One region of the Lysinibacillus sp. NPDC048646 genome, then DNA from elsewhere that is predicted to be linked to it. Evidence: riboswitches for the same ligand, from Rfam matches in the RefSeq annotation. Region 1 holds a riboswitch; each other region holds the start of a gene.
What was found. Region 1 has a riboswitch for preQ1 ahead of queF (preQ(1) synthase). Riboswitches for the same ligand answer to the same signal wherever they lie in the genome.
Positions count from the first base shown of each region.

Region 2: it holds a riboswitch for preQ1, as region 1 does, so the genes downstream of both, ACQKII_RS07385 (QueT transporter family protein) here and queF (preQ(1) synthase) in region 1, are expected to answer to the same signal.
Region 3: it holds a riboswitch for preQ1, as region 1 does, so the genes downstream of both, ACQKII_RS16255 (cell wall hydrolase) here and queF (preQ(1) synthase) in region 1, are expected to answer to the same signal.

Region 1 is NZ_JBNNLZ010000002.1:211,082-213,289, reverse strand. Features, by position in the region: gene queC (7-cyano-7-deazaguanine synthase QueC) at 1-253, opposite strand, end outside; gene queF (preQ(1) synthase) at 559-1,059, opposite strand; PreQ1 riboswitch class I at 1,184-1,230, opposite strand; gene ACQKII_RS03275 (hypothetical protein) at 1,844-2,208, opposite strand, start outside.
Region 2 is NZ_JBNNLZ010000004.1:178,533-180,740, reverse strand. Features, by position in the region: gene ACQKII_RS07390 (ABC transporter substrate-binding protein) at 1-614, opposite strand, end outside; PreQ1 riboswitch class I at 954-998, shown strand; gene ACQKII_RS07385 (QueT transporter family protein) at 1,005-1,487, shown strand; T-box leader at 1,653-1,853, shown strand; gene trpB (tryptophan synthase subunit beta) at 1,913-2,208, shown strand, end outside.
Region 3 is NZ_JBNNLZ010000016.1:19,529-21,736, reverse strand. Features, by position in the region: gene ACQKII_RS16260 (hypothetical protein) at 82-282, shown strand; gene ACQKII_RS16255 (cell wall hydrolase) at 422-862, opposite strand; PreQ1 riboswitch class I at 1,205-1,251, opposite strand; gene cydS (cytochrome bd oxidase small subunit CydS) at 1,331-1,426, opposite strand; gene ACQKII_RS16245 (cytochrome d ubiquinol oxidase subunit II) at 1,441-2,208, opposite strand, start outside.

The DNA.
Region 1 (2,208 bases):
CGTCTTCTACTTCGATATCTTGTCGTGTCAATGCATTCGGAGCAAGCTGATTCAGGAGCGACATATCAAGAATGTGATGCGTGACACCAAGTTCCGCCGCTATCTCCTTTGCACATTCAATTTCCAAAATATGCCTTTGACCATAATCAAAAGTCACCGCCTCAACCTCTTCAAAACGTTCTTGTGCCCAGAACAAACAAGTGGTACTGTCCTGACCTCCACTAAACACAACAATTGCTTTTTCCTGCTTCATCTGTAAAAACTCCCTTATAACGAAAAAAACAGCACCCTAAGAAAAATGCTGTTTTCTTCTTAGTTTTTTTTAAGAGGGTAGCTAAAACCTCTTCCTTCATTGATAAGATTTTCAAATTTATCCCGCATTAACGGTCAGTAATTTATCTGTTCCGAAAGCGAAGCGTCAGGTACAAAACGCCCACCTCAAGTGGAAAGATGAGAACGAGTACACTAGGTGGGCGATCAACTGACCGTAAATGCCCGATTAGTTCAACTAACAATCAGTGGGGGATGAAGAAAACCCCCACTGATTGAAGTTTCACTTTATCGATTATCGATTTTTTCTGGATTAAGATCGTGATTCATTAAACGATAATTCGCTATTTCTTCGTATTTAGTTTCTGGTTTCCCATAGTTACACCATGGATCAATCGAAATCCCTCCACGTGGCGTAAATTTCCCCCAAACCTCGATATATCTTGGATCAAGTAATTTAATTAAATCGTTCATAATGATATTGACGCAATCTTCGTGGAAATCGCCATGATTTCTAAAACTAAATAAATATAACTTCAGTGATTTACTCTCAACAATTTTTTTATCCGGGATATAGGAGATGTACATCGTCGCAAAATCAGGCTGATTTGTAAGTGGACATAAACTAGTGAACTCTGGACAATTAAACTTGACGAAATAATCTCGATTTGAATGAAGATTATCTACTGCCTCCAGTACTTCGGGTGCATATTCATATGAATATTGTGTACCTTGATTACCTAATAATGTTAAATCCTTCAATCCTTCTTCATGGCTTCTTCCAGACATAAAAAAACCCTCCTTATAAAATGTTTCCCAACACTTTTCAAGAGAGTCATCACTAATCATTCTATTAAAACATAAGTAAAAACATAAAAAAGCCACGTCCGATATGGACATGGCATATTGTCATGTTTCCATAGTTTTTTATAGAGGGTATCAGCTATGAACCTCTCCCGTTCTAGTCCGGGCATTCTTTTCTACTATCATAATATAAAATATGGTGGAAAACGTCAAATGAAAATTTTCAAATAAAATCTTCTGATAAAGTGAAACTTCAATCAGTGGGGGTTTTCTTCAACCCCCACAATAAATAGAGGAACACAAGCTAAAACCTTCACATCCTGTGAAAAAGCTTGTGTGACCAACATCCTGTCGCTGCCGCTTCGCTTTCGCACATAAAACATCTGTCGCTGCCGCTTCGCTTTCGCACATAAAACACCCTGTCGCTGCCGCTGCGCTTTCGCACATAAAACATTTGTTGCCCCGAACCAATCGGGCTTTTACGGTCAGTTGTTCGCCCACCTAGTGTACTAGTTCTCTCCTTTCCACTTGAGGTGGGCGGCTTGTACCTGACGCTTCGCTTTCGGAACAGATAAATTACTGACCGTTAATGCGGGATAAATGCTTTTCTGAAAAAAACACTGTTATACCGCCCTATATTTTAGCCGTGCACTAAATACATTGCTGAGCTTTGAACTATTAATATTTTTTCAAAAGCAAAACCGCACTTACTTATGATATGGTTCACCGTAATAGAGCTAAGTGCGGTAAATTTTTATCCCAAAACATTCTATTCATTAGTAAATTTAATATAATATTTTTCATCAAAATATAATGATTCCTCATCGAATTGATTTAAATCAATTTTGACCTTTTGTTCAATTGGATCGCTTTCCTCACCTATCCAACAAAAATAAAGCTCACAAAAATCACCTTTTGGGATTAATTGTTTAAGAAAATCACATAGCACCTTAAAAGTTATTTTTGCTTTTTGAAAATTATGTGGTGAATACTGTTCATTGTATTGGGTCATATCCCATATAGAATGATATTTAGGATGAAAGTCGATTTCATAAACAAACGGTGTAGTGAAAATATTTTGTTGAATAGTCAACCCTTCTTCTCTAGCTGAATCGAGAATGACTAATGACTCTT
Region 2 (2,208 bases), on a different contig from region 1:
TCGCCCATTACCTTTTTCACTTCAGTTACTTGCGCTACCGAGTTTTGCTCACCAGCGTTGTACACCATACCTACATTTTTAGCACCTAACTCTTTTAATAAGGCTACCGTTTTTGTAATTGTATCAGGATGTAAATCAATCGTTCCTGTGACATTTTTACCCGGCGCCTCCATTGACGCAATTAATTGTGCACCAATAGCATCTGTTACTGAAGTAAAGATGATTGGAATATCACCAGTTGCAGTAGCTGCCGCCTGTGCAGATGGTGTAGAGTTCGCAAAAATTAAATCTACGTTTGCACTGACTAGGTTGTTTGCGATTGTCGTATTTAAGCTGTTATCGCCTTGTGCAATCTGCGGATCATATTCTACCTTTAAGCCAGAATCTTCAAGAGCTTTTTTGAAGCCTTCAGTTGCGGCATTTAACGATGGATGCTCAACAATTTGAGTAATCCCAATTTTATATGTTTTTTCATCCGTAGCGTTACTTTCACTTGCATTGTTCTTTTCGTCACCTTTTGATTCTGTTGAACTAGAACCACCGCTACCACATGCAGCAAGCATTAATACTAATCCAAATAATAGGAACGAAAGCTTTTTCATATTACGCTTCACAAATAATCCCCCCGACTATTTCTCTATTATCTATCACACTTCACCCTAGCAAAGTGTGAATGTATCGCTATATTATCGTTATTATTGATGTTCGTCAACAACATTATGAATGTTCTGACTTTTAGATTTGGCGAAATATTTTACTTTTTCATTTAATTTGTCGCTTTAAACCGCTAAACTACGCCATTTTGATGAATGTAATTATTTTAGTAACCTAACAAATTATTTTATGACAATTTTGCGAAGTTAGATTCTGGACATATATTTTATAAAAGACTTTTATTTTTCTGATATTTGACTTCTTTCTGAGTTTTATACTAAAATATTTATTTGTGTAAATGCACCGTGGTTCGTAACCATCCCACGAAAAAAAACTAAGGAGAAATGAATATGAAAGTAAAATTTTTAGCAGCAAGTGGCATTATTGCAGCGCTATATATTGCTGTTACAATGCTTGTTGCACCTTTTGGATTTACTGAAGTGCAGTTTCGAGTATCGGAAATGTTTAATCATTTAGTTGCCTTTAATCCACGCTTTGCCGTAGGAATAATTATTGGTGTATTTATCTCAAATTTATTTTCACCTCTTGGCATCTACGATTTAGTATTTGGTGTTGGACATTCGATGATTACACTAGGGCTGTTTATCCTTATTTGTAAATTTGTAAAAAATATTTGCGCACGTTTAATCATCAACACATTGTTATTTACATGTACAATGTTCATTATCGCCTTTGAACTGAACTTAGCCTTAGAATTACCATTTTTCTGGACATGGCTCACTGTCGCTGCAGGTGAATTTGTTGTATTAGCAGTCGGTGCACCGATCATGTATATTCTGAACAAACGTTTAAACTTCAAAGATTTGATTTAACTTTATTCAGTAGCTATAAATAGAGACGAGTCTTTTTCAAGATTCGTCTTTTTTCTATGCTAGGAATTCATGCTTGTGTAAGTAATCAATCGTAATGTTAATGACACGATTTATTTTTTCTTTTCTTGACACTATTCTGAAAATACCTTAAAATTCTCTTCAATAATAAATGCTAGGAAGAAGAAAAGTAGCAGGCGATTGTATTTAAAGAGAGCTGATGGTTGGTGCAAATCAGTAATACGTACTTGTGAATGGGCTTCGGAGCAGCCTCATCAAATGTGTGGCCGAACTAACTCCCCGTTATAGGAGTACCAAAGCGCGCAATTTTTGCGAATAAAGGTGGCACCACGGTTACTCGTCCTTTTACCGAAGGATCGAAGTGACTTTTTTTATGGAAAAAATCAGAATAGAGGAGTCGAGATAAGATGGGTACAGTAGCAGAGAAAAAAGGGTATTTTGGTGAATTTGGAGGCAGCTTCGTTCCAGAAGAGCTTCAAAATGTATTAAATATTTTAGATGAAAACTTCCAAAATTATAAAGACGATGAAGACTTTAAAAATGAGTTAGATTATTTTTTCCGTGAATATGTAGGGCGCAAATCTCCACTTTACTTTGCTGAAAACTTAACGAAGCAATTGGGTGGCGCAAAAATTTATTTGAAACGCGAGGACTTAAACCACACAGGATCTCATAAAATTAATAACGTTTTAGGTCAAATTTT
Region 3 (2,208 bases), on a different contig from region 1:
CCAGGGGTTACATAGTACATATGCTAAAATGGAGCTTCAAACAGTGTTTTTATAAGCTTACTATGGGCTGTGCTGTCAGTATTGACGGTAGGTCTTGCAGCGTCGGTACAACCCTATTCGACTATATTTATAGTTCTAGCGGCGTTTATTACTGGTCTACCGGCGATTTTCACACTTCTAGCGGCGTTTATCACTGTTCTACCGGCGATTTTCACACTTCTAGCGGCGTTTATCACTGTTCTACCGGCGATTTTCACACTTCTATCAGCGTTTACGAATTAACGACTGTATTGTAACTGTAAAACTAAATGTTTGATATCTAAAAAAGGGAACCCTGCTAAAACAGGAAGTTCCCTTTTATTTCTTAAGATAAAAGTACACCAAACCAAAACTCCAAAATTATTAAAATCCCCCAGCCAATCTAACCGTAATAGACACTTTCACATGTTTCAGCTGCTGGTTCATAAAAACAATGATTTTTAAATTGACCAGTAAAAGGTTGACCGTACCATGTAGGAGGACAGGGAGCATATGGATTAAAATACCAAAGGGCAAATTTCGCTGGATGTTGTCTCCAATAATCCAAATTCTGTTTTGCTAATCTTTTTTCAGTAGACCTCGCTCTTTGATAAAATAAATTCCCTTTTTGAACAGCTTCAAAAGAATAATTTCCTCCTTGCACCTGATAAATAACATCTTCAATTGTTCTTACATCTTGAAAGTCTAAACAATCTGCCACAGCACGATTAACAATTACATTGCCAACATATAACATCCCTTGTTTTCCTTCACCCTCGGCTTCCGCTCTCATCATCCTTGCCATTAAATCAATGTCTGCTTCTCGGTGTTTAACTCTTGGCATTTTTTTCACCCCAAATATATAGTATGAAAAAAAGCCTACATTGATGTCGTTTTTTATACCTTATTCAACTATCCTGTTACGATAGTTGAATACCTCAGATTCAATTTATTTGGATTTAATTTTCCATTCATTGTTGTAACATATGCAAAAAAGCATCCAGAGTGATGTTTACAGCAATTTTCCGTTTTAAATTTTTTAAACAATGAACTTTACGACCAGACATAAAAAACCTCCCTGTATATGTTTCCCTAAACACATTACAAGAGAGGCGCATTCATCCATGTAAACTAAAGCTAACAAATAAAAAAGCCACGTCCAATATAGACATGGCGTAATAAGCATACTTCCATAGTTTTTTATAGAGGGTTTCAGCTATGAACCTCTTCCGTTCAAATGTCGGTATTATTCGTTTGATATAATACATAAAACAAAGGAATACGTCAAAAATATTTTGAGATCAAAGCTTTATTACAAAAACTTCGTATTCAGTGCAGCCATAAATGCTGCGACAATCGATACAATGACTACTAAAATCGGTGCATAAAAGATTAAAAAATCGTGCATCATTTTTACACTCCTTACACATGTGTTTCTTCTTTACCAGATACATAGTCTTTGTTAAAGACAAATAGCTTAAATACTAAATATAAAGAAGGTACAAGCAACACTAAGCCTGCGACAAATGCCACAACGAGTGCTATAGCCATCGCTTCATTTGTAAAACTATCATGAATCGTTAAATACGGATAGAGTAGATATGGATAGTGTGAAATCCCATAGGCAAAGAAGGCGATCGCAAACTGGACGATTAATAAAATGACCGCTAACCCGTATTTTACTTTCGCCCATAATAGCCAAACCGTTGCTAAAAAGACAATGCCGGTTAGCGCAAATAACCAAGATAAATCAACCATTTGGGCATAATGCCAATTCCCAAACGCTTTTAACTCAATGATGATGCCAAGACCACTAACGATAAGGGGAATCGCCCAAGTAAGCGCATATTTACGCATCAATTCACTTGCTTTATGATCTCCTGCTTTTTGTGCGTACCATGTTAAAAAGACAGCTGAGATATACAGTACTGCAATGATACTTAATACAACGATGGACCATGATAATGGACTTGTCAGCAATGCTTTGTAGTCTAAAACTGGCTGATCGCCTTGCATCGTAACAAAGCCACCTTCAGAAATTGTTAGAATGACCGAAAATGCAGCTGGGATAAAAAGACCTGACACCCCATAAGCGAGTGCATAGCCTTTATGTCCGCTCATACCGCTATAAGATTCAAAGGCATAGTAACTACCGCGAATCGCTAGCAAAATAAGCGCAACGGAAGCCGG